4 regions of the Cupriavidus sp. 01L415 genome follow, and region 1 is predicted to be linked to each of the others. Evidence: predicted binding sites of a transcription regulator. Region 1 holds the regulator's gene; each other region holds the start of a gene.

Region 1 (7,427 bases):
GCCCATCGACGTCTGCATCGGATCCGGCTGACCGCGGCCGGCACCACTACCACCCCGCGCGCCGCCCTTCTCGAAGCGCGGCAAGCCGTCCATGCCCGTGTGCATCGGCATGCCAGCGATCGCCGCCTCGGTACGCTGCTTCCGGCCACCCACTTTCGTTGCACCCCTGGGGGCAGCCTGCTCACCCTTACCCGGCGCCTTCAGGCCAATGCTGGCCATCAGCGTGCGTACGTCCGTCGCTTCCATTTCCTGCCAACGGCCGCGCTTCAGGCCGCGCGGCAGCAGGAACTGACCATAGCGCGTACGGATCAGGCGCGACACCGTCAGGCCGACCGCCTCGAACATCCGTCGCACCTCGCGGTTGCGGCCCTCAGTCAGCGCCACGTGATACCACTGATTCACGCCTTCACCGCCACCATCTGCGATCCGCAGGAAGTTGGCTTCGCCATCATCGAGCTGAATGCCGTGCAACAAACGCTGGCGATCCGCCTCGGCCAGTTCGCCAAGCGTACGCACCGCATACTCGCGCTCCACGCCGTAGCGCGGGTGCATGAAACGGTTGGCGATATCGCCCGACGTCGTGAAAATCAGCAAACCCTCGGTATTGAAATCCAACCGGCCTACGGCCACCCACTTTCCGGTCTTGATTCGGGGCAGGTTGTCGAATACGGTCGGACGGCCTTCCGGATCAGACTGGCTGACGATTTCGCCGGCAGGCTTGTGGTACAGCAACACGCGCGGCGGCTTGGAAGACACCTTGCGATGAATCAGCTTGCCATTCACGCGAACCTGGTCGGTCGGCAGAATCCGCTGGCCGATGTGAGCCGGCAACCCGTTCACGGAGACGCGGCCCTGAAGAATCAGCTCCTCCATCTCGCGGCGCGATCCCAGCCCGCCCTCCGCCAGCACCTTATGCAGCTTGGGGGCATCGTCGTCGGCCGACAGCTCACGCACCGGCTTGACCTTGGTGCGCGGCAGAGCCATGTCTTCCTGGTCGAATTGCCCCGAAATCACAAAGCGGAACAGATCTTCGGCGCCCGCCGCGGGCTTGCCGGCAGCCTTGCCGGCGCCCTTGCCCATCGGCTTGTCGTCCTGGCGATTCTCGGGCTTCTCCATTCCCTTGCCGCCACCCGGCTGGCCCTTGCGCTGGCCCTGGACGCCCTTGTTGCGCCTGCCTTGCTGCTGACCCGCCGGCTTGATATCGCCATCGACCAGCGCGGCCTTGCGCTGAGGCTGCTGCCGCCGTTTGCGGGCGCCCTGCGCAGCGTGCGGCTGGGCCGGCTGTCCGTCGCCAGCAACTTCAGCCCCGCCTTCGGCACGAACTTCGCGTTCCACGGCAGGTGCCGGCTTGCGCTTGCCACGACCGCGCGGCTCACCGCGTGCAGCCTGGGACGCGCTGGCAGGCTGGGGAGTATCGCCACCTTCCGCCGGCACTGTGCCGTCGGTTTCGGCACGTCCCGACTCGCGGTCCTGGGCGCCTTGGCGGCGCGACGCAACGAGATTGCGCAGGCCACGACGAAGCCCCTTGCGGCGCGGCGCGCCATCAGCACCGTTGCCCGCGTCGGGGGCAGCGCCGGTATCGCCCGGCCCGTCCGGTTGGCGGACGTCTTGCTCAGCGGAATCAGACAAAGTATTCACTATTGATATTGCATGTTGTTCAGTTGGACACGCGCTCGTCGTCCTCGGTGGGATGCGGTACATTGCCGTCCCGGACTGAACCATCGTCGTCTTCTTGCATGGAAGACAAGGTGTCCACGTGGAAGCCGTTGGCTTGCGCCAGCGGCGCGTCGTCGTCTTGCTCGCCATCGGCGGGCAACTGCGCAACGCTGTTGTCGTTCTGGTTGTGTTCGTCGCTGGGGCCGCTGACGCCCATCGCCACCTGCGCCCCCTCTTCCGACCCAGTGAATTCAGCGGATTCGACTGACTCAGCGGATTCACTTGGCTCAGCCGGCTCGCCGGTGAGCGCCTCTGCGGATTCAGAGGCCATGCCGGCCTCGACCAGATCCGCCGCGCCCGCACCAGGCGCACCAGAACCCGGCGCAGCGCCCGTCAGCGCCTCGGCGAACGCTTCTTCGTCGCCAGTCTGCGGATTCGCCGTGGCGACTTCCTCGAAATCGATGGCCTGCTGATCCAGCAATGCAGCCTGGACCTGTGCCTGGGCATCCTCGAGCGGCGGCAGTTCATCGAGCGTTCGCAACCCCAGATCGTCGAGGAACGCCTTGGTCGTCGCATAGAGCGCCGGGCGGCCCGGCACATCACGGTGGCCAATGACCTCGATCCAGCTGCGATCCTCGAGCTTCTTGATGACGTCCGTACTCACCGTCACGCCGCGGATTTCCTCGATATCGCCTCGCGTCACCGGCTGGCGATAAGCAATAATGGCCAGCGTTTCCATCACGGCGCGAGAATACTTCGGCGGCTTCTCGGGATTCAGACGATCCAGGAACTCACGCATTTCGGGCCGGCTCTGGAAGCGCCAGCCGCTGGCCAGAGCCACCAGTTCCACGCCGCGCTGCTGCCAGTCCTGGCGCAGCTCTTCCAGGAGGACACGGATGGTATCGGCACCGACATCGTCGGCAAACAAGCGCCGCAGATCATTGACGCGCAAAGGTTCCTGCGCGCAGATCAGCGCGGTCTCGAGGACGATCTTCGCCTCTTGGGTATTCATGTGATTGCGTGCAGCCTGTCTTTGCACCTGCCCCAGGACGAATCCCTGAGCACTGGAGATTTCGGATACAGCGGTACGGATGCCACCGCCATCTCATCGCGCAGCCAACTCTCGCATGCTTACCGCATCGGAGCCGTGCACTTCGTTCATTGCATCGAGTTGCCGGGTCAGTCCGGCTGGAGATCGTCCGTTTCAGGCAGGCTTCGCCGGTCAACGGACCTCTTGCGTCGCGCCTTCTCCCTCTTGGGCGGACATTCGCCAGGACAACCAGATTGCCAAGGCGGCAAGAAAATAACGGATATTGGCCCGGACATGCTACGTCCTGAGCCAGCGCCACCGCTCCACAGCGCCGCCCGGCCTTTTGAACCAGATCTTTTGAACCGGATGAACTGTGGGGACGGGTCCGGCAATTCATGCCGCCGAGGACCCCAGGACTCGCACCCCAGATCAGGAGTGCCGCCCCGGCGACGCCACGAGCGTAATGCAGCGCAATACCGTGGTTCTCGCGATTGTATGGCATTTCCAGCCCGCCCCGCAACCCGCACCGAGCAGGCGCCATCAGTTCGTGGCGGATTTCACGAAGAGGTAGCCTCAGGTAGCCTCAGAGCACCATGCAGAATCCGATCTGATTCAGCGTATCCGGAAGCCAGAACGCCCGCGCAATACCGAGCAATCCAAAGGCCATTACGATCACCCCGGCAATCACCCTTACGGCGCGCCGGCGGGACAAGTGACGTAAATATCCCGACAACCCGGAGATAACTAGCAGATTCGGCAACGTACCCAGACCAAACGCGCCCATCACCAGCGCCCCTGATGCGGCGTTACCGGCCAGCAGCGCCAACGCGAGTGCCCCATAGACCATCCCGCATGGCACGATCCCCCACGCGAGCCCCATGCCGTAGCGACGCGCCAGCGGCCCGGGCCGTCGTCGCAAGCCCGCGGGCACGTGCGCGCCAATAACCCGGCAATGTCTTGTGATGTATTGCGCCCCACCTGTAGCAAGTTTCTCGACCCAGACAGCACGCGGCACCTTGCCACGCAACAACCAGAGCCCCGACAGCACCAGCAAGGCGCTTCCCAACGCATACAGCCATCGCTGCAGCGGCAGGTACTCCTGCTTCCACGCCGTTGCCCCCACCGCGCCCATCAGCGCGCCAAGCAGCATGTACGTCGTGAGACGTCCCGCGTGCATGACGAGCAGTTCGAAGACCCAACCACGCGGCGTTCGATGCACAACCGCAGGGACGCTTGCGAAGCCACGCTGTTCCGCCGCCATTGCAATGCCGCCACACATGGCAGCGCAATGCACGCCACCCAGCAAGGCCAGGGCAAAAACGCTAAAAAGCACACCAAATGGCAACTGTTCCTCGCTTCAGCGTCACATCACGCTGTAAAATGTATGAATCGCGCCCTCACCGCTTGCGCTTTACAACGAGCCTTAATTGCTTACTTCCATCCCCGTCACTGAAATGTCGCCCCGTTGCTCCACGTGTGCTATGGGCCAGATTTGCCTGCCCGTGGGGATGTCTCAGCAAGACCTCGCGAAAATAGACTCGCTTGTGCAGGAGCGTATTCGCGTACACAAAGGTGAGACGCTGTATCGCATGGGTGATCCGCTCAACGCTGTCTATGCCATTCGTTTCGGTACGCTGAAAACGCACGTCACGATGGAAGACGGACGATCCCAGATCACCGGGTTCCATCTGCCCGGCGAGGTTATTGGTCTGGACGGTCTCGGCGAGATGCAACACGCATCCGATGCCACCGCACTCGAAGATACCGAAGTCTGCGTGGTGCGCTTCGGCGACCTGCAGTCGTTATCGGGCCAACTGCCATCACTGCAACACCAGTTCCTGCGACTGATGAGCAAGGAAATCTCGCAGGACCAGGTCATGCTTCTCACGCTCGGTTCCATGCGGGCCGAAGAGCGGCTGGCGGCATTCCTCGTAAATCTGTCCGAACGCCTGTCAGCTCGAGGCTATTCGGCAAGCGAGTTCGTTCTGCGCATGAGCCGTGAGGAGATCGGCAGCTACCTGGGCCTCAAGCTCGAAACCGTCAGCCGCTTGTTCTCTCGTTTTGCGGAGGCCGGCCTGATCCAGATCCGCCAGCGTCACGTCAAACTCGTCGACATGGCAGGTATCAAGCAAGTCTACAGCCGCTCCTGCTAAGCCAATCCTATCGCAGACCAGAGGCCGCCTTCAGGGCGGCCTTTTTCGTGGTCCTCCAACTCGCTGCCGCTACTCCAGTTCGTCCGTGTCACTCAGCTTGGTCGGCATCGTGTACAACGTCAGTCCGCTCGACAACGCGCAAAACAGCCACGCCAGCAGAAACCCCACCGTATAGACCGCCAGGCGTGACACTTCTACGGGCTGCCCGAAAAAACTGAGATCACCGGGATCCACAACCGAGAAGACCATTGCCGTGGCCGCGCCGCCCACCAGGAACGCTGGCCATAGCACCCACATCAGCCAGCGCAATCTCATGGGCGTCCCCCAGTCGACGCTTCCGCACGGACGGCGGCAGGCACGCGTGGCCCATCGACTTTTTCGACTACCAGCCCGTGGCTCGCGGCCCCGCTGACGGGAGTATCCGCGTGCGTGCTCGCCAGCCAGATTGTCACACCGCAGCCGATCATCGCCAGCAACGGGCCGGACATCAGGAACCAAGGCCACGGCTCTTTCCACCAGGACTTGCTTTCTTTGGGTGTCATTCAGATCTCCTTGTCGACGATCACGACGTCACAGGTTCCGCGGCACGATGAAACTGGTGGATTGCCGGATATGCGCTCCCCCTTGCTCACCGCCCTCGCTGGTCACGGTGACGTCGATCTTGTGAGTGCCCTGCTTCGCGTCGTCAATCGGCACACGGATGCGAATCGGCAGCAGTCGGTTCGACGTGGGCGCCAGCGACTCCGCAGCGGTGTCGTACTCGACGGTCAGCCCCTTCAGGTCGGCGCTTTCAGCCTGCACACGAATGCGCATCGGCGCTTCCGTCGTGTTGATGATCTGCAGCCGGTACACATTTTCGATCCAGCGGCCCTCCACTTCACGACCAAGCGCACCTCGGTCCCGGATGATGTCCACCTTGAGCGGCGTGCGCATGGCCAACGATCCCACAAAGCCCGCCACCATCACCATCCAGATCAACGTGTAGATGATGGTCCGCGGCCGGAACAGTCTCTTGCGTGCATCAGTAATGGACAGCGACTTGCGCATGGCGTTTTCCGACGTATAGCGGATCAGTCCGCGCGGATACTCCATTTTGTCCATCACTTGGTTGCAGGCATCGATACATGCTCCGCAGCCGATGCACTCATACTGCAGACCATCGCGGATGTCGATGCCCGTCGGACACACCTGCACACAGATACTGCAGCCGACGCAATCACCAAGTCCCGCATCGTGTCGGTCCGTCTTGCGCGAACGGCTGCCGCGCGGCTCGCCACGACCCACGTCATAGGTGACGACGTAGGTATCGCGATCCACCATCACGCTTTGGAACCGCGCATAGGGGCACATGTACTTGCACACCTGTTCGCGCATGAATCCGGCGTTGCCCCAAGTGGCAAACGCATAGAACAGCATCCAGAACGCCTGCCAGGGGCCCAGCGTGAAGTTGAGAACCTCGCGTCCCAGTTCACGGATAGGTGCGAAGTAGCCGATGAACGTGAAGCCCGTCCACAAGGCAATCAGTATCCACAGTGTGTGCTTGGTAGCCTTGAGCCGGACCTTGCGCAGGCTCCATGGTTCGCCATCGAGCCGGATGCGTGCGATGCGGTCGCCTTCCACATGCCGCTCGATCCACATGAAGATTTCCGTGTAGACCGTTTGCGGGCACGCATAGCCGCAGAACAAACGCCCGGCAATGGCTGTGAAGAGAAACAGCGAAAGCGCTGAGATCACCAGCAGGACGGCGAGATAGATCACATCCTGAGGCCACATCACCAGGCCGAAGATATAGAACTTCCGGGCCCCGAGATCGAACAGCACAGCCTGCCGGCTATTCCACTGAAGCCACGGCGTACCGTAGTAGATCAGTTGCGTCAGGATGACCAGCCAGACCCGCCAACTGGAAAATGCGCCGGTCACGGAGCGCGGATAGATCTTGCGCCGCACCTCGTACAGCGTTTCATCGGAGGTCTCGCCAAGCTGTGGCTGAGGCGCCGGCCGCCAGGATGCACCACTTGCGGGCGTAGCGCTCCTGGACGGATTGGGCACGGAAGTGTCAAGCGAGGTTTTGGGTGGGGCGTTCGGGGGCGCGTTCATCGTTGTGCCCTCACGCCCCGGCGGACGACATGCCGTCCGGCACCGGGGCAGTTGATCATTGGCCGACCCCCCCGTTGTTCGACAGCCCCCAGACATAGGCTGTCAGCATGCGGATCCGCTCCGGCGTCAGGATTTCCTCATGTGCGGGCATGTGGCCGTTGTGGCCCTTGAGAATGGCATCAACGATCGAACCCTCCGAACTGCCATACAGCCAGACACCATCCGAGAGGTTCGGCGCGCCTAGCGCCTGGTTGCCCTTGCCACCGGATCCATGGCAAGCCACGCAGGTCGTCTTGAACGTGCTCTCGCCACGGGAGGCCCGGATCGGATCGTAGGACAGGCCAGATAGTGACCGCACGTATTGTGCGGTGTCGCCGGCCTGCTTGCCGTCGATCGCACCCGCGAACGGCGGCATCATGCCGTTGCGGCCCTTCGTGATCGATTGCTGGATCGTGTCGGGGTCGCCACCGTAGAGCCAATCGTTATCGGTC
Region 2 (7,427 bases), on a different contig from region 1:
GCCACCACGCCATCGTTCTGAATGGCCCCCAGCAGCTCGACGGCCTTCGCCGGGTCGCCCGTGAGTCGGGTCACCGCCTCGCCGATCGCGGCGGCAACCTGGTCGAAGCCCAGATGGCCTTCCGGCGTATCGATGCCATCCTTCGGCACGTAGATATTCTGCGGCGCCGTACACATTTGGCCCGAATACAGCGACAGCGACAGCGCGATATTGCGCACCATGCCCTTGAAGTCGCTGGTGGAGTCGATGACGATCTGATTGACGCCGGCCTTCTCTGTGTAGACCTGCGCCTGATGCGCATTGCGCTCCAGCCAGTCACCGTTGGCGGTGCTGCCGGTGAAATCGATCAGGCGTACTTCGGGGCGCAGCGCTAGCTGCGACGCCATGCGTTCGGTCGGATCATTGGCCACGAGCGTGACCAGGTTCGGATCGAAACCCGCTTCCTGCAGCACCTCGCGCGCCACTTCCACGGTGATCGCCAGCGGCAGGATCGCGCCCGGGTGCGGCTTGACCACCACCGCGTTGCCGGTGGCGAGGCTGGCGAACAGGCCCGGGTAACCATTCCAGGTCGGGAACGTGCAGCAGCCGATGACCAGGCCCACGCCGCGCGGCACCACGGTGTAACGCTTCTCCATGCGCAGCGGTTCGTTCTTGCCCTGCGGCTTTTCCCAGATGGCCCGCTTCGGAATCCGGTGCATCTCGTCCCAGGCGTAGGCCACGGCTTCCAGCCCGCGATCCTGCGCGTGCGGGCCACCGGCCTGGAAGGCCATCATGAAGGCCTGCCCCGTGGTGTGCATGACCGCATAGGCAATCTCGAAGCTGCGGCGGTTCAAGCGCTGCAGGATTTCCAGCGACACGCCGACCCACGCTTCCGGACCCGCCTTGCGCCACGCGGGCATGCCCTCCGCCACGCCGGCAAAGAGCTGGTCGAGATCGGGCTTCGGATAGATGATGCTCAGTTCCTGGCCGTATGGCGAAACTTCCTTGCCAGCCTGGCCGATAACCCCTGGCTGGGTCAGCGCGAACGGCCGGTTCAGCCGCGCCTCGAAGGCGGCCTTGCCATCGGCGTTCGCCGTTTCGCCATAGGCCCTGGGGCTTGGCATTTCCGGGAAGGGACTCCAGTAGCCGCGCTCGGCGATGGCTTGGGTGGCTTGTTCCAGCAGCGCCTGGTGGCGTTCGAAAAAGGGATGGGACACGAGTTGCTCCGGGGGGCGAATTGAATTCTGGGTGTCTGGGGCTGGCAGCGGGCGGGCAGGAGCCGCCTCAGGTTTCCTGGTCGAAATCGAGCACCAGCTTGTCGCTGATGGCGTAGCTCTGGCAGGTCAGGATGAAGCCGCGCGCCACCTCGTAGTCTTCCAGCGCGAAATTGATATCCATGTCGACTTCGCCTTCGATGCGCTTGCAGCGGCAGGTCGAGCAAACCCCACCCTTGCAGGAGTACGGCAGCTCGATGCCCTGCGCCAGCGCGGCGTCCAGCACCGATTCCTTTTGCTTCTCCAGCGTGAACGACCGTGTGCGGCCGTCCTGGATGACCGTGACCTCGCACTGCTGCCGGCCGACCTGATTGTGGGCACGCGCCGCTGGCCGGGCGGACGGGATGCTGGTGGCAAACAGCTCGCGCTTGATGTGGTGCTGGCTCACGCCGCCGGCGACCAGCGCCTGGGAGACTTCCTCCATCATCGAATGCGGGCCGCAGATGAAGGCCACGTCGATGTCCTGCGGACTGATCCAGTGCCTGAGCAGCGCATTGACCTTGTCCCCATCGAGGCGGCCGTTGAACAAGTCGATGTCGAGCTGCTCGCGGCTGAGCACGAACACCAGGTTGAAGCGCCGCAGGTAGGTATCCTTCAGGTCTTCCAGCTCTTCCTTGAACAACACGGACGACGAGGCGCGGTTGCCATAGATGAGCGTAAAGCGGCTGTCGGGCTCGGCATGCAGCGTGGTCTTGATGAGCGACAGCATCGGCGTGATGCCGCTGCCGGCAGCGAATGCCACATAGTGCTTCGCGTTGGCGGCCGACAGCGGTACGTGAAAGTTACCGGACGGCGGCATCACTTGCAGTGTCATGCCCGGTGCCAGGTGCTCATTGGCCCAGTTGGAGAACAGGCCACCGTCGACGCGCTTGATCGCCACGCGCAACTGCTCGTCCTGCACCGCGGAGCAGATCGAGTAAGACCTGCGGACGTCTTCGCCATCGATATCGGTGCGCAGCGTCAGGTGCTGGCCCTGCATGTATCGATAGGTGTGGGCCAGGTCTTCCGGGACGGCAAAGGTCACCGCCACCGCGTCGCGGGTTTCTCGCGTGACCGAAGCTACGGTCAGATCATGGAATTTGCTCATATCGCCATCTCTTTCGCTGCCCGATGCGGGTCAATGCGCCTTGAAGTAGTCGAACGGCTCCTTGCAGTCGCCGCAGCGGTACAGGGCCTTGCAAGCGGTGGAGCCAAACTGGCTGACCACGCGTGTGTGGCGCGAGCCGCAGTGCGGGCAGACCACCACCGGCGCCTGTGACGCCTTGCGGCCGATGCCGCTGATGTCGATCACCTGCTGCGCAGGCGGCGCGATCCCGTAGCCGCGCAGGCAGTCCTTGCCGCGCGGCGTCATCCAGTCGGTGGTCCAGGCCGGCGCCAGCCGCGTCTGCACGCGCACCTGGTCAACGCCCCGCGCCAGCAGCGTGTGTTCGATGGCCTCGCGGATCACGGTCATCGCCGGGCAACCCGAGTACGTGGGCGTGATGGTGATGACGCAGGCGTCGTCCACCCATGCCACGTCCCGCACGATGCCCAGGTCCACCACCGAGATCACCGGGATCTCGGGATCCGGCACCTCGTCGAGCCAACCCCAAACCTGGCTGACGTCCGCGCGGGCAACCGCTTGCGCTGTCATGGCACTCACCACTGTGCGCCGGGATGGGCGCGTTGCAGGAACTGCATCTCGGCCAGCAGGTAGCCAAGGTGTTCGGTATGGCGGCCATGGCGGCCGCCACTTTGCGACCACGTGCCCGAGGGCAGGCGCAGCGTGGCCGCCTCCAGCACTTCGGCTACATGTTGCCGCCATGGCGCGGCGAGCGTGGCCGGATCGGGAACGATGCCGTCGAGCGCCAGCGCGGCCTCGACCTCATCGGCCTCGAACAGCTCGCCGGTGTACATCCACAGGTCGTCGATGGCGTCCTGCATGCGGCGGTGGCTTTCTTCCGTGCCATCGCCCAGGCGCACCACCAGGTCGCTGCTGCGGCGCACGTGGTAGGTCACTTCCTTGAGCGACTTGGCGGCGATCTCGGCAATGCGCGCATCCGTGGACCGCTGCAGCCCTTCCAGCAGGAAGTAATGCCAGGAATCGAACAGGAATTGCCGCGCCAGCGTATCGGCATAGCTGCCATTGCGCTGCTCCACCAGCAGCAGATTGCGGAACTGGTGTGCGTCGCGCAGAAAGGCGAGCTGGTCAGCGGTGCCGCCCGTCCCCTTCACTTCGGCCGCATAGCCCAGCCACAGGCGGGTCTGGCCGATCAGGTCGAGCGCGACGTTGGTCAACGCGATGTCTTCTTCCAACGCCGGGCCACGGCCGCACCATTCCGACAGGCGCTGGCCGAGCACCAGCGTGGAGTCTCCCAGCCGCAGCAGGTATTCGAGCTTGTGGTCATTCATGGCAATGTCTGGCATCGGGATCAGATGTGCTTGACGGCTTCCGGCATCGGAAAGAACGTCGGGTGCCGGTAGACCTTGCTGTTGGCCGGCTCGAACAGCGGGCCCTTGTCGCCCGGGCTGCTGGCCATCACATCGTCGGCCTTCACCACCCAGACACTGACGCCTTCGTTGCGGCGCGTGTAGACGTCGCGGGCGTTATTGATCGCCATTGCGCCGTCGGGCGCGTGCAGGCTGCCCACGTGCTTGTGGGCCAGGCCATGCTGGCTGCGGATAAAAATCTCCCAAAGCGGCCACTCTTTCATGGCAACCTCCTGTGCAATGCGTTTTCGAGGGGGAGCGGCGTGGTGCGCCGCGAAGAATCAGGCGGCAGCCTGTTCTGAGTGCAGGACCTGCTTGTCGGCGTGGGCCACCAGTCCATCGCGGAACCACACGCCGTCTTCCCATGCCTTCACACGCGTGCGCAGACGGTCACGGTTGCAGGGCCCGTTGCCCTGGATGACGTCGTAGAACTCGGACCAGTCGATCTCGCCGAAGTCGTAGTGGCCACGCTCCTCGTTCCAGCTCAACGCGGGATCGGGGATGGTCAGGCCGAGGTACTCGGCCTGCGGCACGGTCTGGTCGACCATCTTCTGGCGCAACTCATCGTTGGAAAACAGCTTGATACGCCATTGCATGGACTGCGCGCTGTTGGGCGAATCGCCATCGGATGGGCCGAACATCATCAGCGCAGGCCACCACCAGCGATTCAGCGCATCCTGCGCCATCTGCTTCTGCTCCGGCGTGCCGTTGCAAAGCGCCATCATGATGTCGTAGCCCTGGCGTTGGTGGAACGATTCCTCCTTGCACACGCGCACCATGGCACGCGCATAAGGGCCGAACGAGCTGCGGCACAGTGGCACCTGGTTGATGATGGCCGAGCCGTCCACCAGCCAGCCTATCGCGCCAATATCGGCCCACGTGAGCGTCGGATAATTGAAAATGCTGGAGTACTTGGCCTTGCCCACATGCAGGTCACCCAGCATCTGGTCACGCGAAACGCCCAGCGTTTCGGCGGCACTGTAGAGATAGAGCCCGTGGCCGGCCTCGTCCTGGATCTTCGCCAGCAGCACGGCCTTGCGTTCCAGCGTCGGCGCACGGGTAACCCAGTTGCCTTCGGGCAGCTGGCCCACGATCTCCGAATGTGCATGTTGCGAGATCTGGCGGATCAGGGTCTTGCGGTAGGCCTCGGGCATCCAGTCCTTGGCCTCGATTTTGATGCCGGCGTCCACGCGCGCCTGGAACTCGCGCTCCTGCGGCGCCATCTCTTCCATCGTGCGGAGCCTCGTTGCTCCCGTCTCCACCAGCTGTGCGTACATCGTGTGCTCCGCTATTTTTGGCATCCCAACCCGGCGGTTGATCTGCATCAATTTCGTAAGTTGAAACCGATGGTAGTGATACAATTTGATTCAATCAACAGACGTTTGTGTATCACTTTCAGGGACCCTATGACGCCCGCCACTGACACCGAAACCGTCTCCCCCCGCATCGCGCGACTCGCGCGCGGCCTGAAGCTGGGCGCTAACTCGATGCTGGTGACGTTGTTCGGCGATGTGGTGGCCCCACGTCCGCAGGCGGTCTGGCTGGGCAGCCTGATCCGGCTGGCGGCGCCATTCGGCATCAATGACCGTCTGGTGCGCACCGCCACCTTCCGACTGACCGCTGACGACTGGCTAAGCGCAACCCGAATCGGGCGCCGCAGCTACTACGGGCTTTCCACGACGGGACTGCAGCGTGTGCTGCATGCCGGCAAGCGCATTTATTCCGGCGAAGCCGCCGAATGGGATGGCAACTGGACACTGGTGATGGTGCGCGGCGACGTACGCGCCACGATCCGCCAGAAGCTGCGGCGCGAGTTGTTGTGGGAAGGTTTCGGCGCCATCGCACCAGGGGTGCTGGCGCATCCCAATGCGGACCTCGCCTCGCTACGTGAGATCGTCCTGGCAGCGCACGCGCAGGAATATGTAGCGGTAGTGGAAGCCCACGGTCTCGAGGGGTTCTCGATCCGGCCGCTGCAGGTGCTGATGCACCAGACCTTCAAGCTGGGTGACGTGGCCACCGCTTGGGGGGCGCTCGTGCGACGGTTTTCTCCACTTGTTGAAGACGCTGCAGGATTGGCGCCGGTGGATGCGTTCTTCGTGCGCACGCTGCTCGTGCATGAGTATCGGCGCGTACTGCTGCGCGACCCCAACCTGCCCGAGGCGTTGCTGCCGCAGGATTGGCCGGGGCGCACGGCGCGAGAACTGAGCCGTACGCTTTACATGGCCCTGGTCGGCCCGAGCGAAGACTACCTGCACCGCGTGGTGGAGGTGGCGGACGGTTCGCTGTTGGACGCGAGCCAGATCTTGCGCGAGCGTTTTGGTGCCGGCCCGCAGGCGGTGCCTTGACCGGCGGGCCAGTCCAACTGGACTGGCGTGCACAACAGTACGACCGACTTCCCGCAATCGCCAGCGTCCGAATTCGCACCTGGAACGGACTTTCGATCCAGGCCCGCCTGACCCTCAGTCCGTGGCGCGGCCGTTCACGGAAAAAAACCGCAGCGCGATCTTGAGCGCATCAGGCCCGGTGGGGTCCGAGAATGCCTGCCCTGGCGCGCCACCGCTCCACGCGTGGCGCAGCCCTTCGATCTTCACCAGCCGCAGGAATGGGCGGACGCCGGCTTGCCAGTCGAACACGTCCACCGCGCGCCGCGCGCCGCGCCGCACGCGCCGGGGTGGCAAGGCCGCGGGCACCGGGCTACCCGGCGGCAGCAGGTCCAGCCACATGGCGGCCGCCGTGGTGGCGTTGTCGTAGCTCACCACCGTATCGTCGTCACCGTGGAGCAGCAGCAGCGGTGGCGGCCTGCGGCCGGCCAGCGCCAGCCGGGCCGCCACCGGGTCCGGCGAGCGTTCGCCGCGCATGGCGCGCGGCGCCTGCGCGGCGTTGGTGGCGCTGTAGGGCACCGCGCCGGAATGGGACCCCACGGCGGCAAAGCGGTCCGGATAGCGCAGGCCGAGCATCATCGCCATCGCGCCGCCTGCCGACAAACCCAGCGCGCAGACGCGCTCGCCGAGGATCGCATAGCGCCGGCAGACATGGTCGATCATCGACATCAGCAACGCCGCCTCCGATGCGCCGCGCGCGCCGGGCCGGAACCAGTTCCAGCAACGCTGGGCATTGGCCTGCACCGATTGCTCGGGCATCAGCACGACCCAGCGTGCATCCCGCGCGATCGTCGCCACACGGGTGCTGGCGGCAAAGCTGGCAGCGTCCTGTCCGCAGCCATGCAGCAGCACCAGCAGCGGCGCCGGGCGCGCGGCGCTGACGCCGGGCGGCACGAAGATCCGGTAGCGGCGCTGGCCGAGGGACCCGATCCCGAGGCCGAAGCCCCACAGGCCTTCCTCCCAGAAGGCGCCGCCCTTGCTGACCGGCGCCCGCGCGGGCGTGACCACGCCGGTCAGGGCCTGCTGCGCCGCCTTGCTCATGGCGCGGCCCATCGCCTTGCTGACCGCGCGGCCTTGCTCCTTGGCCGTACGCAGGACGGAGTCCGTCACCGAGCGCTGCAGACGCCTGGCACTGCGCGCTGCCTGCTTGCCCAGCGTGGTCCACAGTTTGGTACTGCCCGTGCGCCGCTTCATCCTGCATCGCCCTTTCGTAACCGGTGCTCCGTGGCAAGGTGCCACCGTCGCGATCTTGCACCAGTATCGCGGGCGATTGTGTCAGGTTTTCATGGCAGGGCTTGTCAGAAGGCGCCGCGCAGCGCCAGAT
Region 3 (7,427 bases), on a different contig from region 1:
CCCGTGCTGTCGCCGGAGGCCGCGCATGCCGCGGGCAGCTACGTGCTGCCGCCGATGCACCTGAAGCGCGGCGAGCCACGCCGCCACATCGACGCCGCAGTGCACCGCGATGGTGGCGAGATCCGCCTCGGCGGCCAGGAACAGTTCTACCTCGAAGGCCAGATCGCCTACGCCGCGCCGCGCGAAAACGACGGCATGCATGTGTGGTGCTCCACCCAGCACCCGACCGAAATGCAGCACGCCGTAGCCCACATGCTGGGCTGGCACGCGCACCAGGTGCTGGTGGAATGCCGTCGCATGGGTGGCGGCTTCGGCGGCAAGGAATCGCAGTCGGCAATGTTTGCCTGCTGCGCCGCGCTGGCCGCATGGAAGCTGCTGTGCCCGGTCAAGATGCGTCCGGACCGCGACGACGACATGATGATCACCGGCAAGCGCCACGACTTCGTTTTCGACTTCGAAGTCGGTCACGACGACGCCGGGCGCATCGAGGGTGTGCAGGTGGAAATGGTGTCGCGCGCGGGCTTTTCGGCCGATCTCTCGGGCCCGGTGATGACCCGTGCCATCTGCCACTTCGACAACGCCTACTGGCTGCCGAACGTGCAGATCGATGGCTACTGCGGCAAGACCAACACGCAGAGCAATACCGCCTTCCGCGGCTTCGGCGGCCCGCAGGGCGCGTTCGCGATCGAGTACATCCTCGACAACATCGCGCGCAACGTCGGCAAGGACTCGCTCGAAGTGCGCCGCGCCAACTTCTATGGCAAGGGCGAGCGCAACGTCACGCCGTACGGCCAGACCGTGGAAGACAACGTCATCCACGAGCTGATGGACGAACTCGTGGCTTCCAGCGAATACCAGGCCCGCCGCGCCGCCACGCGCGCGTTCAACGCGACCAGCCCGGTGCTCAAGAAGGGCATCGCCATCACCCCGGTGAAGTTCGGCATCTCGTTCAACGTCGCCCACTTCAACCAGGCCGGCGCGCTGGTTCACGTCTACAACGACGGTTCGGTGCTGGTGAACCACGGCGGCACGGAAATGGGCCAGGGCCTGAACACCAAGGTGGCGATGGTCGTGGCACACGAGCTTGGCATCCGCATGGAGCGGGTGCGCGTGACGGCCACGGACACGAGCAAGGTGGCCAATACCTCGGCCACGGCCGCCTCGACCGGTGCGGACCTGAACGGCAAGGCCGCGCAGGACGCCGCACGCCAGATCCGCGAGCGCCTGGCTGCCTTCGCCGCGCGCAAGGCCGGCGTCGATGCCGATACCGTGCGCTTTGGCGACGACCTCGTCGTGGCCGGCGAACTCCGCCTGTCCTTCGGCGACCTGGCCCGCGAGGCCTACGTGGCCCGCGTGCAGCTCTGGTCCGACGGCTTCTACACCACGCCCAAGCTGCACTGGGACCAGAGCAAGCTGCATGGCCGTCCGTTCTACTACTTCGCCTACGGCGCCGCGTGCTCCGAGGTACTGGTCGACACGCTGACCGGCGAATGGAAGCTGCTGCGCGCCGATGCCTTGCACGACGCCGGCAAGTCGCTGAACCCCGCCATCGACATCGGCCAGGTGGAAGGCGCGTTCATCCAGGGCATGGGCTGGCTGACGACCGAGGAACTGTGGTGGAACCAGAACGGCAAGCTGATGACGCACGCGCCGTCCACCTACAAGATTCCGACGATCAACGACTGCCCGGAAGCGTTCAACGTGCGGCTGTTCCAGAACCGCAACGTCGAGGACAGCATCCATCGCTCCAAGGCCGTGGGCGAGCCGCCCCTGCTGCTGCCGTTCTCGGTGTTCTTCGCGATCCGCGACGCCATCGCGGCCGTGGGCGACTATCGGATCAACCCGCCGCTGCGCGCCCCGGCGACCAGCGAGGCGATTCTGGACGCCGTGGAAGCCGTGCAAGCCGGCATCGCAACAAGGCAGGAGACGGCAGTTGCCGTCTGAGGTATCGATCATGCAGGACGCTCCGCTCAAGCCATTCCATTTCGCCGACGCCGCCCGCCTGGTGCGCGCCGGCGTGCCGGTGGCGATGGTCACCATCGTCGACGTCAAGGGCTCCGCCCCGCGCGAGGCCGGCATCCGCATGCTGGTGACGGCCGACGATCTGGTCGGCACGATCGGCGGCGGCCATCTGGAATGGCGCGGCATGGATATCGCCCGCGCGATGTTGTCTGAAGCGCGCCCGCAGCGCCGCATCGAGCGGATTCCGCTCGGACCCGCGCTGGGGCAGTGCTGCGGCGGCGTGGTGCAGCTGGCGTTCGAAGTGCTTGGGCGGGACGACTTGGCGTGGCTCGATGCGGTGGAAGCGGCCTTCGCGGCCGGCAAGTCGCTGGAACGCACCGTGCGGACCACGGGCGCCATCACGGTGACGCCGAGCCGCGCGCTGCTGCCTGCGGTGGATCTCGAAGCCGATGGGTCGTGGACCGATACGCTCGTGCCGGACGAGATGCACGTGGTGTTGTTCGGCGCGGGCCACGTCGGCCATGCGCTGGTCAAGGTGCTGGCCACGCTGCCCTGCCGGGTGCACTGGGTCGACGAACGGGACACGCTGTTCCCGGCCGGCCTGCCCGACAACGTGGAGGCCGAAGCGACCGATACCGCCGAAGCCGTGGTCGACCAGGCCCCGGCCGGCGCGTACTTCATCGTCATGACGCACAGCCATGCGCTGGACCAGGCGCTGTGCGAGCGGATCTTCCGCCGCACGGACTACGCCTACTTCGGGCTGATCGGATCCAAGACCAAGCGCGCGAAGTTCGAGCACCGGATGGCCGAGCACGGGATCGACCCGGCGCGGTTCCCGGAAATGACATGTCCCATGGGAGTCTCCGGCATTACGGACAAGGCACCGGCTATGATTGCGGTAGCCATCGTCGCCCAGCTGCTCCAGGTCCGCGACCAGCGCCTTGCCGCGCTGACCGCGAGCCAGGCGACGGCGATGCATCCGTAACCCGGTGTGACCGCAACTCGGCCGCCGTCAAGACCACAAGAGGCCCCATGACCATCGATGCCGCGCTCGCGGACATGATCCGCCGTACCCCAAAGGCCGAACTGCACGTGCATATCGAAGGCACGCTCGAACCCGAGCGCATCTTCAGGCTGGCTCAGCGCAACAACGTCCAACTGCCGTACCCGAGCGTGGAGGCGCTGCGCGCCGCCTATGCCTTCACCGACCTGCAGTCGTTCCTGGACATCTACTACGCGGGCGCCAGCGTGCTGCTCACCGAGGAAGATTTCTTCGACATGACGATGGACTACGTCAAGCGCGCCGCCGACGACAACGTCCGCCATGCCGAGATCTTTTTCGACCCGCAGACCCATACCGCGCGCGGCGTGCCGATGGGCGTCGTGATCGACGGCATTGCCGATGCCCTGGCGCAGGCGCGCACGGAATACGATTTTTCCAGCAGCCTCATCCTCTGCTTCCTGCGCCACCTGTCCGAAGAGGACGCATTCGCCACGCTGGAGGCCGCGCTGCCGTATCGCGACCGCTTCGTCGGCGTGGGCCTGGATTCGTCCGAACGCGGCCATCCGCCCGAGAAGTTCGCCCGGGTGTTTGCGAAGGCGAAGGCACTTGGCCTGCACCTGGTCGCCCATGCCGGCGAGGAAGGCCCGCCGCAATACGTGACCGATGCACTGGACATCCTGCATGTCGAACGCATCGACCACGGCGTGCGCGCCATCGAGGACGAGGCACTCGTGCAGCGCCTGGCGCGCGAGCGGATCGCGCTGACCGTGTGCCCGCTGTCGAACCAGAAGCTGATGGTCCATCCCGACCTGCGCGATCACCCGATGAAGCGGCTGCTCGATGCCGGCGTCGCCGTCACGCTGCATTCGGACGATCCGGCCTACTTCGGCGGCTACATGAACGCGAACTGGGAGGCGTCGTTCGACGCCCTGCCGCTGGACGCGGCCGATGCCCACAAGCTCGCGCGCAACAGTTTTGAAGCGGCCTTCCTGCCCCCCGTGCAGAAGGCCGAGTTCCTGGCGGAGGTCGATCACTTCTGGTCGGCCACGCCCACGTCCCCGCCCGCGACGGCCCCCGTGACTCCCACGACCTGACCGGGCGCATACCAAGAACGCCGGACGCCTGCGTCCGCCCCCGGGCGGGGGGTCCGGCCGCCCCGAGACAAGACCATGACGACGACTTCCCCTGCCCCAGGCACCAACGGTGCCGTCACCCGCGCGATCCGCGGCCGCATCCTCCACTTTCTGCGTGACCCGCAGTTCCATGAGGATGCCTATGAGTATTGGGAAGACGGCCTGATGATCGTGACGGCCGGTCGCATTGCCGCCGTCGGCCTGTATGAAGACCTGGCCCGCGACGTCCCGGCCGGCGCGGAGGTCGTCGACCACCGCGGCAAGCTGGTCGTGCCGGGGTTCATCGACACCCACATCCACTATCCGCAGACGGATATCATCGCGTCGCCGTCGCCGGGCCTGCTGCACTGGCTGGACACCTACACCTTCCCCGAGGAACGCCGCTTCAGCGAGCCGGCCTACGCGCGCGCCGTGGCCGACTTCTTCACGGACGAATTGCTACGCAACGGCACCACGACGGCGATGGTCTGGAGCACGGTGCACGCCACGTCCGCCGACGCGCTGTTTGCCGCCAGCCAGGAGCGCAACCTGCGCATGATTACCGGCAAGGTGATGATGGACCGCAACTGCCCGGAATTCCTGCGCGACACGGCCGAGAGCGGCGCGCGCGATTCCGCCGACCTGATTTCCCGATGGCACAACAAGGACCGGCTGGCCTATGCCATCACGCCGCGCTTTGCGCCGACGTCGACCGAAGCGCAGCTTGCCGCCTGCGGCGAATTGGCCAGGGCCCATCCGGACGCCTTCATCCAGACCCACGTGGCGGAAAACCGCGACGAAGTGAAATGGGTGGCCGAGCTGTTCCCCGATGCGCGCAGCTACCTGGACGTCTACGACCACTACAGCCTGCTGCGCCCAGGTGCCTTCTACGGCCACGCAATCTACCTGGACCCGGAGGACCGCCGCCGCCTGTCGGATAGCGGCGCCGCCGTGGCGCACTGCCCCACGTCCAACCTGTTCCTGGGCAGCGGCTTCTATGACTTCCACCAGTCGGACGCGCACCGCCTGAATGTGACGCTGGCGACGGACGTCGGCGGCGGCACGTCGTTTTCGATGTTCCGTACGATGAACGCGGCCCACAAGGTGGCGCGCATGGGCGGCTATCACCTGACCGCGCTGCGCATGTTCTACCTGGCCACGCGCGCCGCCGCGGAGGCACTGGGATGGCAGGACCGCATCGGCAGCTTCAGCGTGGGCTGCGAGGCGGATTTCGTGGTGCTGGACCCGGAAGCCACGCCACTGATCGCGCGGCGCAGCAGCCGCTCGGAAACGCTGGAGGAGCAGTTGTTCGCGTTCGCGATGCTGGGCGATGACCGCGTGGTCGACAACGTCTACATCATGGGCGAGGCCACCCGGGAACTGGCGGTCTGATCGTGTGCGGGGGCGGGCGCCCCATGCGACGGTCAGTGCGCGCTACGCGCCATAATATGGAGCGTTCAAAACGCGCCTTGACCCGAATCAACACAATCGTCATCAAACCCTTCTAGTCTGTCGCATTCGCCCCGCGCGCCCGTCCATACCGGCGCGTGCCGACAGACCACTGAAGGCTTTCATGACTGCCCGACCCAGCCATTTTTCACCGGCCATGCCCGGCGAAGCGGTTTCCACGCCGCCGGACCTCCGGACCTCGACGCCCCCGCATCGCGACACCGACATCCCCCTGCCCGAACCGATCGCGTTCGAAGCACCCTTTCCCAATCGCAAGACCATCCGCAGCTGGCTGATTCCGCTCGGCCAGCGCAGCACGCCGCGCGCGCTGTTCCTGTTCGCGCTCGACTACGCGTTCTTCGCCGCCGTCCTGGCAGGCGTGGCGCTGGTGCCGCAGTGGTGGGCCAAGACTGGCCTTGGCGTGCTGGCCGGGCTGGTCATCGCACGGCTGTTCATCATCGGCCACGACGCCTGTCACCAGAGCCTGACGGACCGCCGCGGCCTGAACAAGTGGCTCGGACGGCTGACGTTCCTGCCGTCGCTGACGCCTTACAGCCTGTGGGAAGTCGGCCACAACGTGGTGCACCACGGCTACACCAACCTCAAGGGTTTCGACTTCGTCTGGGCGCCCTACTCCCTGGAGGAATTCCGCGCGCTGCCGCGCTGGCGTCGTGTGATGGAACGCGTCTACCGCAACGGATTGGGCGCGGGTCTCTACTACCTGATCGAGATCTGGTGGTGCAAGCTGTTCTTCCCGAGCAAGCGCCAGATGGCCACTCGCCGCGCCATCTTTCTGTGGGACTGCACGCTCGTGGCGGCCTTCGGCGTACTGTGGATCGGCGCGCTGGCCTGGCTTGCCGTGGCGACGGGGCAATCGGTCCTGCTGCTGGTCGGCACCGGCTTCGTGCTGCCGTTCCTGATCTGGAACCTGACGGTCGGCTTTGTGCTGTACGTCCACCACACGCATACCAGCGTGGCCTGGTACGACACCAAGGCCATGTGGGCCAAGGCACAGCCGTTCGTGTCCACCACGGTTCACCTGCGCTTCCGCTACGGCATCGGCGCCGCGCTCCATCACATCATGGAACACACCGCGCATCACGTGGACATGAGCGTGCCGCTCTACCGTCTCAAGCGCGCCCAGGCGATGCTGGAACACGCGCTGCCCGGCCGCATCATCATCGAGAACTTCTCGTGGCGCTGGTATTTCCACACCGCACGCCGGTGCAAGCTCTATGACTTCAAGGCCCTGTGCTGGACCGATTTCCGCGGTCGCCAGACCAGCGAGAATTCTCCCGTACCGGCCTGACACGTCACACAGCCGCCCTCCCTTGCGCGCCACGTGGCGGTGGACTTTGCCCACCGCCATCGCTACAATTGCAGCTTCCATTGGGGAGTAGCCGCCCTGATCTCACCGCGCCGCGCAATGCGGCACCCGGGAGACAGGGGCGTACGTCAACAGACTTGACCGGATACGGTTATGGCGTACGTAGCTCCGGACCCTGGCGGCCTGCAAGGCCTGTCATGTGTCCAGTGCCTGGCGAGACCGATGACCTCACCTTTCTGGCCGGGCCGGGAAAGGTGTGCGTCATTGGCATCTCGCGATGCATTGCGGCCCGGTTTCACATCCCATAAGAATGGAATCCTTCCTCGTCTCCACAGGTATCGTCGCGCTCGCCGAAATGGGCGACAAGACGCAATTGCTGTCCCTCGTCCTGGCCGCACGCTATCGGAAACCCATCCCCATCATCCTTGGCATCCTGATCGCCACGCTGGTTAATCACGGCTTTGCCGGCGCCCTGGGCGGCTGGATCACACAAGTGCTCGGTGCCAACCTGCTGCGCTGGATTCTTGGCCTGGGCTTTATCGCCATGGCCGGCTGGATGCTGATTCCCGACAAG
Region 4 (7,427 bases), on a different contig from region 1:
GGCCCTGCCCGCCTCCTCCTCGATGACGTCATGCGAAAACGCGATGTCGGCGCCAGCTTCGGCAACCATGTCGCGCATCATGCCGCCGAAGGCAAAGGCCTGGCTGCGCAACCGGTCGCGCTCCAGTTCCGCCAGATGCGTCGCATCATCATTGCCACCGCGTATGGCGCCGAGCCGGATACCCGTCGGGGTGAGCCCGGCGAGGTGCGCGCCGAACCTGGCAGCAAGCGCTGCGGCGGCGCGCAGGCGGTCGCGGCAGCCGGGATCGGCCCCCACTTCAACGAGAATGGTCTTGTAGGTCACGCCGCGTTCCTTTCGTCCACAAAACAGGGGCCAGTGCAAGTGAACTGACCAGCGCCACCATGCGTCAATGCGCCATCAAGACGGGCACTGTCATCGAGGCCAGCAGGGTCCGGGTCACGCCGCCAAGCGCCAGTTCGCGAAACCGGCCATGACCGTAGGCGCCCATGACGATCAGATCAGCGTCGAAGTCCGCCGCGCAAGAAAGCATCCGCTCGCCGATCACCATGTCCGCGCCAGCCGGGCTGTGATGGATGGACACGGTTGCGCCCTGGCGCTCGAGCAATCGGGCCGCATGGCTTACCGGCGCGGCGTCCGCCCTGAGCGCCTGTGCGGCGGTATTCGCGCAGAACAACTTGACCGCGGAACCCGCCAGCAGCGGCAGCGCATCGTGCAGCGCACGCGCGGCTTCGCGCCCGCCGTCCCAGGCCACCAGCGCGCGCTGCCCCACGTGCTGGAACTCGCCCGCGCTTGGCACCACGAGTATCGGACGGCCTGACTCCAACACCAGTGATTCGACAAACTTGGGCGCGACAAAACTGTGAGGGTCGTTGGCATCGAACTGGCCCGCGATCAGAAGGCTCGCTTCCCGCGCCTCGCGCAATACTGCCGTCACGGGATCGCCTTCGACGTTCCGCCATTCCCATTCGATGGACTGGTCCGACATCTCCTGCTCAAAGCGCTGGCGAACCGCGTCGCGGCGGGCCTCCCGCCGTGCATGGTCCTCCTTAAGATACTGGGCGGCCTCCTTCATCAGATACAGCCACGTGGTTTCCGGAGCAAAGCCGGCAAACAGCCCAACCAGGCGGCTGCGGTGCGCGTGCGCCAGTTGCGTGCCAAGCTTGAAACGGTGAAGCGCACGAGCGCTGGTGTCGAGATGCACGAATATGGTGTGGTATGCCATGAGTGTCTCCAAGTGTGGATGCGTGCGCCAGGCGTCAGTGCGACATGAACAACGGCACCGCGCATCTGCGCAGCAGCGTGCGGGTGGTGCCGCCGACGATCAGTTCGCCCAGCCGGGAATGTCCGTATCCGCCGGCGACAAGCAGTGCCGGTTGCACGTCGCTGACGATCCTGAGCAACGCATCATCGGCAGCGGCGCACTCCTCGACGCGAATCGTTGCGTCGATGCCGTGCCGCGCCAGCCAGGGCACCAGGTCGCTCGCGCCCTCGTCGCCCATCCCGCCGTCGGTAACGAGGACAAGGATCGTGACGCGAGAGGCCAGCGCGAGCAGTGGCAAGGCATCGGCAAGCGCACGCGAGGCCTCGCGCCGGCCGTTCCACGCCACGACGGCGTGGCCATCCAGACTCAATGGCGTTTTCAATGGCGTTTGCGGCGGCACCAGCAGCATCGGCCTGCCAGCATGCAGCAGCGCATACTCGGCCGCCTTGGCCATGGGTGCCGGCGCGGTTTCGTCTGCCGACGGCGGCGCGGGAAGCACGATGTCCGCCGCGCGGCCGTGCGTCGTCAGCGCCCAGCCGGCTTCCGCCTCCACCACCACTTGTGCGCTACGCACTCCCGGCGCGGTGCGTTCGAGCACGCTGCGCATGGCGTCTGCATCGCGGGCCGCCAGGCGCTTCAATCCTTCGTCCTGAAGCACGGCGTAGTGACCCGCCTCGGCGCCTGCGCCCGCAAACGGCTGCATCCGGGTGCCCAGCGCGGTCAGCCCCACCACCACGCCGTCCGAGTTGGCGGCCAGCACGGCCGCCGCTGCGATACGTGCGTCGCGGGCCGCATCGTCGCCGAGGTCCACGAGAATCGTCTTGAAATCCATCGCTAATCCTCACAGGGGGAACGGTAAGCAGGACGATTCGCCTTTGCGCGGCGGCCTGATGAATTTCAATCTAGGTCGAAGCGGCATTGGCCGATTGCGGCAAATCAAGGAAACCCTGCCAAAGCGAGCGGGATCCAGGCGCGGCGGAGCCCTGAGCACGATTCATGCGGTGGCTACGAAACACGACGCTCAACCAGAGTGAGAAATCCGCCGCGGGAAATGTGTCCGCCTCGACGGCCACCGCATGGCCTCCGCCGTGGCGCCCACGCGACGCTGGCATTGCACGGCACCCCATCCGTCCATATAATAACGATTCTCATTTAGATTCGAATGCCTGCAACCCGTCGCGGCAACAAGGAACCTCATGATGGCCGCCGACGTTGGTCCCCATCAGGACATTCACGCGCTGTACAACGGCCACCACCGGTGGTTGCTGGGCTGGCTCCATCGCAAGGTCGGCTGCTGGCATCGCTCCGCCGATCTCGCCCATGACACCTTCATGCGGCTGCTGGCCCGCGAGGAATCGCTGTCGATCCTGGAGCCGCGCGCGTTCCTGACCACCGTGGCGCAGCGCGTGCTGGCCAACCAGTGGCGACGCGACAAGCTCGAACAAGCCTACCTGGAAGCGCTGGCGCATCAGTCGCCGGCCCTCGCGCCCTCCGCCGAGGAGCGCGCCATCCTGCTGGAAACCCTGCAAGAGATCGCCAACCTGCTCGACGGCCTGCCTGTCCCGGTCAAGCGAGCTTTCCTGATGGCACAACTCGAGGGCCTGACGCAGCCGGAGATCGCGTCGGCGCTGCGGATCTCGGTGACCACCGTCAAGCGCTACCTGGCGCGCGCGGGCACGCAGTGCTATTTCGCGATGCCGGCAGCATGAACACACCTTCGCCACCGGCGATCGCGCCGGACATTGCCCACGCCGCTGTCGAATGGCTCGTGACGCTCCAGGGCGACGACGTCGACGACGACACGCGGGCGGCATGGCGCCGATGGCTGGCCCGGCATCCCGATCACGCACGCGCCTGGGCCCACATCGAGGCCGTCAATACACGGCTGCGCGGTGTGGCCTCACCGCTGGCGACAGCGGTTGCACGGGCCGCGCTGACGCCGCCACGGTCCGCCGGCCGCCGCCACGCCATTCGCGCGCTGGCCACGTTGTTCGCCGGCGGTGGCGCCGCGTGGATGCTCCGTGACCACGCGCCGCTGCAGGACTGGCTGGCCGATGCCCACACCGGCGTCGGCGAACGGCGCGACCTCACGCTGGCCGACGGCACGCAGGTCCGGCTCAACACCGACACCGCCATCGACATCCACCTGACCGCGACCGAGCGACGCATCACGCTCCGGCGCGGCGAGATCTTTATCGTCACGGCCAGGGACCGCGCCACCGTGCCACGCCCATTCGTGGTGGCGACGCGCGACGGCACCTTGCAGCCGCTGGGCACCCGTTTTGCCGTACGCCAGATGGACGAGGCCGGCTGGATCAGCGTCCTGGAAGGCGCCGTCGCCGTGCGGCCGCGCGCGAACGCGGGCTTCACGCGCGTGGTGGCCGCCGGCCAGCAACTGCGGTTCACGGCGAACGACATCGATGCGCCGCGTCCGCTGGCCGACGCCGATACCGCGTGGATCGACGGCATGCTGGTGGCGGCCGACATGCGACTTGCGGACTTTCTTGCCGAAGTCGACCGCTACCGGCCCGGCCACCTGCGTTGCGACCCGGCCGTGGCAGCGCTGCGCGTTTCCGGCACCTTCCCGCTGGCCGATACCGACCGCATCCTCGACGCCCTGCGCACCGCCCTGCCCGTGCGCATCCATTTCGTGACCCGTTTCTGGACCACCGTCCTGCCTGCATGATTTTTTTCTCCCCGGGTGGTCTGTTTTGGATTCTCGCGTGACATAGGAGATGAGCCTCTCTTCTCCGAACCTCTCGTTGTCGAATCCGTCATGCCGTCACAGTCCCAGGCGCCCGCGCGCCACCGCAGCCGCTTTATCCTCAAGCACACCGTCCTCCTGACCTGCCTGCAAGGCGCCGGCCTGCTGCCGGGCGCCAACTTCGCCCAGACTGCCGCCGCCCAGTCCGCCACCCAGTCCGCCACCCAGTCCGCCACCCAGACCGCTGGCCCGGTCCGCGCCTACGACATTCCCGCCGGGCCGCTGCAGGCCACGCTGAACCGCTTTGGCCGCGAGGCCGGCATCCTGCTGGCCTTCACGCCCGAGCAGACCGCGAACCGCCAGAGCGCAGGGCTGCGCGGCCAATACAGCGTATCCGCCGGGTTGGCAGCCATCCTGCATGGCTCCGAACTGGCTGCCGCACCGCAGGCAGACGGCAGCTTCATCCTGATACGCCAGCGCACAACGCAAGCCGAAGCACCACCGGCACCCGGCGATGGCGTGGCGGCTTTGCCGCCCGTCACCGTGAGCGCCACGGCGGAGAGCTACCGCCCGCCACCGGTCACCAACGTGCTGCGCTCGGACCTGCCGCTGCTGGACACCCCGCAGGCCGTCAATATCGTCCCTGCCCAGGCATTGCGCGACCAGCGGCCGCGCAATCTCGACGACGCCGTGAACAACATCAGCGGCATTACCCAGGGCAACACGCTGGCGGGCACGCAGGACACGCTGATGAAGCGCGGCTTCGGCGGCAACCGCGATGGCTCGATCATGCACAACGGCATGCCGCTGATGCAGGGCCGCGGCATGAACGCGGCAGCAGACAGCGTGGAAGTGCTCAAGGGGCCGGCGTCCCTGCTCTACGGCATCATGGACCCGGGCGGCGTGATCAACATCGTCAGCAAGCGGCCATCGCTCCAGCAGTACAACGCCATCTCGGTGCTTGGCACGACCTACGGCCACGGCAAGAACGGCGCGGGCGGCACGATCGACACCACCGGGCCGATCGGCACATCGGGCCTGGCGTACCGGCTGGTCGCGGACTACGTGGACGAGCAGTACTGGCGCAACTTCGGCGTGCACCGCGAGACGCTGGTGGCGCCATCGCTGGCCTGGTACGGGCGCGATACGCAGGTCGTGCTGTCGTACGAGTACCGCAAGTTCCTCTATCCGTTCGACCGTGGCACCGCGCTGGACCCGCGCACCAACGAACCTCTGCCGATTCCCAGCCGGCGCCGGCTCGATGAGCCATTCAACGAGATGGGCGGCGAATCCCACCTGGCCCAGCTAGCCGTGGACCACCAGTTCAACGCGGACTGGAAGGGGCACTTCGGCTACAGCTACAACCGCGAGGTCTACGACGCGGGCCAGTTGCGCGTGACGGGCGTGAACACCACCACCGGCGTGCTCACGCGCAGCAACGACGCCACGCACGGATCGCTCTCCACGGACAGCTATGGCGTGGCCTACGTCGACGGCAACTTCCAGGTGGCCGGCATGCGCAACAACCTGCAGATCGGCACGGACAGCGAATACCGGCGCTTCTATCGCGCCGACCTGCTGCGGCAGGCCACGACCAGCCGCTTCAATTACCAGAATCCGGTCTATGGCCTGGAATCTCCGTCGAGCACCGTCTCCGCCAGCGACAGCGACCAGACCGACGCCCTGCACAGCACCTCGGTGTTCCTGCAGGACAGCCTCTACCTGACCGACAAGTGGATCCTGGTGGGCGGCGCGCGCTACATGACCTGGAGCCAGGTGGCGGGCCGGGGTCGGCCCTTCACGGCCAACACCGACATCTCCGGCAACAAGTGGCTGCCGCGTGCGGGCGTCGTCTACAAGTGGACGCCGGCGGTCTCGGTCTACGCCAGCTATACGGAGTCCCTGAAGCCCACGTCGACGATTGCACCGCTGGCCTCCGGCGTGGTGATCGACTCGTCGGTGGCACCGGAAGAAGCGAAGTCCTGGGAACTGGGCACCAAGGTCGACTTTGCCGGCGGCCTGACCGGCACGCTGGCGCTGTTCAATATCGAGAAGAAGAACGTGCTGGTGTCCCAGTACAACGATGTGACCAAGCTCACGGACTGGCGCACGTCCGGCCGCGCGCGGTCGCGCGGCGTCGAGCTCGACGTGGCCGGACAGATCGGCAATCACTGGAACGTCATCGCCAGCTACGCCTACATCGACGCCAAGACCACCGAAGACCCGCTCTACGCCGGCAACCGTCTCTGGAACGTGGCGCAGCACACGGCGTCGCTGTTCGCCACGTACGACTTCGGCCAGATCTTCGGCGGCGACCGCTTCCGGCTGGGTGGCGGCGCGCACTACGTCGGCAACCGTCCGGGCGACTCGGCCAACAGCTTTACGTTGCCCGCCTATACGGTGTTCGATGCGTTTGCCACCTACGAGACGCGCGTTGGCGCGCAGAAGGTGCGCTTCCAGCTCAATGTGAAGAACCTGTTCAACCGCGTGTACTACCCGTCCAGCGCCAATCGCTACTTTGTCGCCGTGGGCGACGCGCGGCAGGTGTCGTTGCTGACCACGTTCGAATTCTGAGGATCTGCCATGTCGATGCTCCAACGCCGCCGCGCGCTGCTGGCCGGCGCCCTATTCGCTGGCACCGGACTCTGGTCCGCCGCAGCGTCCGCCACCCCCGCCACCCCCGCCGCCTCGGCCTCTTCCGTCCGCGAGACCGGTTCGCGCGGCACCGTTGCGCTCGTGATCCAGGCCGGCGGACCGAACGCACCGACAGACCAGAAGATCAGGGAACATCTGGAATCACGCGGGTTCCTCGTCAACGTGCTGAACCAGGATGTGCCGGCATCGCGCGTCGGCAACGCCCGGTTGGTCATCCTGTCATCGACCATCGCCGCCAAGTCGGCCGGCGAGGGCTGGCGCCAGTTGGCCGTACCGCTGCTGACATGGGAAAACGATCTGCTCGACGACCTGGCGATGACGGGCAAGCGTCACGACGTGGACTATGGCGAAGCCCCGCGAGAGCGCTACCTGTGGCTGGTCAACGCACCGCACCCGGTGTCGGCCGGCATGCCGACAGGTGCGGCCAATGTCTATCAGAAGCAGGCCGCGATGAGCTGGGGCAAGCCCGGCCTGGGCGCGAGCATCATCGCCACGCTATATGGCCAGCCAGAAAAGGCGGCGATCTTCGTCTATGAGAAGGGCGCGACGATGGACTACGAGTCGCTGGCGCCCGCGCGGCGCGTGATGTTCTGCCTGGCCAACGACACCTTCACGAACCTGTCGGCGCCAGGCCTGCGCCTCTTCGACGCGGCCGTGGACTGGGCCATCGCCGGTCACTGAGGCACCGATTCACGCGCGCCCCAGCGCCGCCGCCAGCCCGGCGGCCGCCTCGTCGTCGGTCCGCTCGAACCGCAACGGCGTCACCGAAATGCCGCCGCGCGCGACCACCATGGCCTCGGCGTCATCCACATCGGGACGCTCGCC

What was found. The regulator FNR, encoded in region 1, switches genes on or off when oxygen is low (the NO sensors DNR and NnrR bind a similar motif). The targets are predictions, from matches to a motif close to TTGATNNNNATCAA.
Region 2: the regulator FNR is predicted to act here: its motif matches at 5,037-5,050, upstream of paaA (1,2-phenylacetyl-CoA epoxidase subunit PaaA).
Region 3: the regulator FNR is predicted to act here: its motif matches at 5,547-5,560, upstream of AC1DOX_RS04945 (fatty acid desaturase).
Region 4: the regulator FNR is predicted to act here: its motif matches at 2,170-2,183, upstream of AC1DOX_RS08965 (universal stress protein).

The regions. Positions count from the first base shown of each region.
Region 1 covers NZ_JBFTSP010000002.1:175,233-182,659, reverse strand. The annotation lists gene rluB (23S rRNA pseudouridine(2605) synthase RluB) at 1-1,629, opposite strand, end outside; gene scpB (SMC-Scp complex subunit ScpB) at 1,658-2,668, opposite strand; gene AC1DOX_RS06110 (sulfite exporter TauE/SafE family protein) at 3,270-4,031, opposite strand; gene fnr (fumarate/nitrate reduction transcriptional regulator Fnr) at 4,114-4,839, shown strand; gene AC1DOX_RS06100 (hypothetical protein) at 4,909-5,154, opposite strand; gene AC1DOX_RS06095 (hypothetical protein) at 5,151-5,381, opposite strand; gene ccoG (cytochrome c oxidase accessory protein CcoG) at 5,410-6,936, opposite strand; gene ccoP (cytochrome-c oxidase, cbb3-type subunit III) at 6,992-7,427, opposite strand, start outside.
Region 2 covers NZ_JBFTSP010000012.1:62,437-69,863, reverse strand. The annotation lists gene paaN (phenylacetic acid degradation protein PaaN) at 1-1,196, opposite strand, end outside; gene paaE (1,2-phenylacetyl-CoA epoxidase subunit PaaE) at 1,264-2,340, opposite strand; gene paaD (1,2-phenylacetyl-CoA epoxidase subunit PaaD) at 2,371-2,886, opposite strand; gene paaC (1,2-phenylacetyl-CoA epoxidase subunit PaaC) at 2,892-3,644, opposite strand; gene paaB (1,2-phenylacetyl-CoA epoxidase subunit PaaB) at 3,665-3,946, opposite strand; gene paaA (1,2-phenylacetyl-CoA epoxidase subunit PaaA) at 4,004-4,999, opposite strand; gene paaX (phenylacetic acid degradation operon negative regulatory protein PaaX) at 5,129-6,067, shown strand; gene AC1DOX_RS18200 (extracellular catalytic domain type 1 short-chain-length polyhydroxyalkanoate depolymerase) at 6,182-7,297, opposite strand; gene AC1DOX_RS18195 (sulfite exporter TauE/SafE family protein) at 7,402-7,427, opposite strand, start outside.
Region 3 covers NZ_JBFTSP010000001.1:1,061,523-1,068,949, forward strand. The annotation lists gene xdhB (xanthine dehydrogenase molybdopterin binding subunit) at 1-1,944, shown strand, start outside; gene xdhC (xanthine dehydrogenase accessory protein XdhC) at 1,955-2,947, shown strand; gene AC1DOX_RS04935 (adenosine deaminase) at 2,995-4,059, shown strand; gene guaD (guanine deaminase) at 4,135-5,469, shown strand; gene AC1DOX_RS04945 (fatty acid desaturase) at 5,651-6,835, shown strand; yybP-ykoY riboswitch at 6,906-7,100, shown strand; gene AC1DOX_RS04950 (TMEM165/GDT1 family protein) at 7,164-7,427, shown strand, end outside.
Region 4 covers NZ_JBFTSP010000003.1:273,291-280,717, forward strand. The annotation lists gene AC1DOX_RS08955 (universal stress protein) at 1-303, opposite strand, end outside; gene AC1DOX_RS08960 (universal stress protein) at 368-1,204, opposite strand; gene AC1DOX_RS08965 (universal stress protein) at 1,239-2,075, opposite strand; gene AC1DOX_RS08970 (sigma-70 family RNA polymerase sigma factor) at 2,443-2,952, shown strand; gene AC1DOX_RS08975 (FecR domain-containing protein) at 2,949-3,929, shown strand; gene AC1DOX_RS08980 (TonB-dependent siderophore receptor) at 4,020-6,521, shown strand; gene AC1DOX_RS08985 (hypothetical protein) at 6,531-7,283, shown strand; gene surE (5'/3'-nucleotidase SurE) at 7,293-7,427, opposite strand, start outside.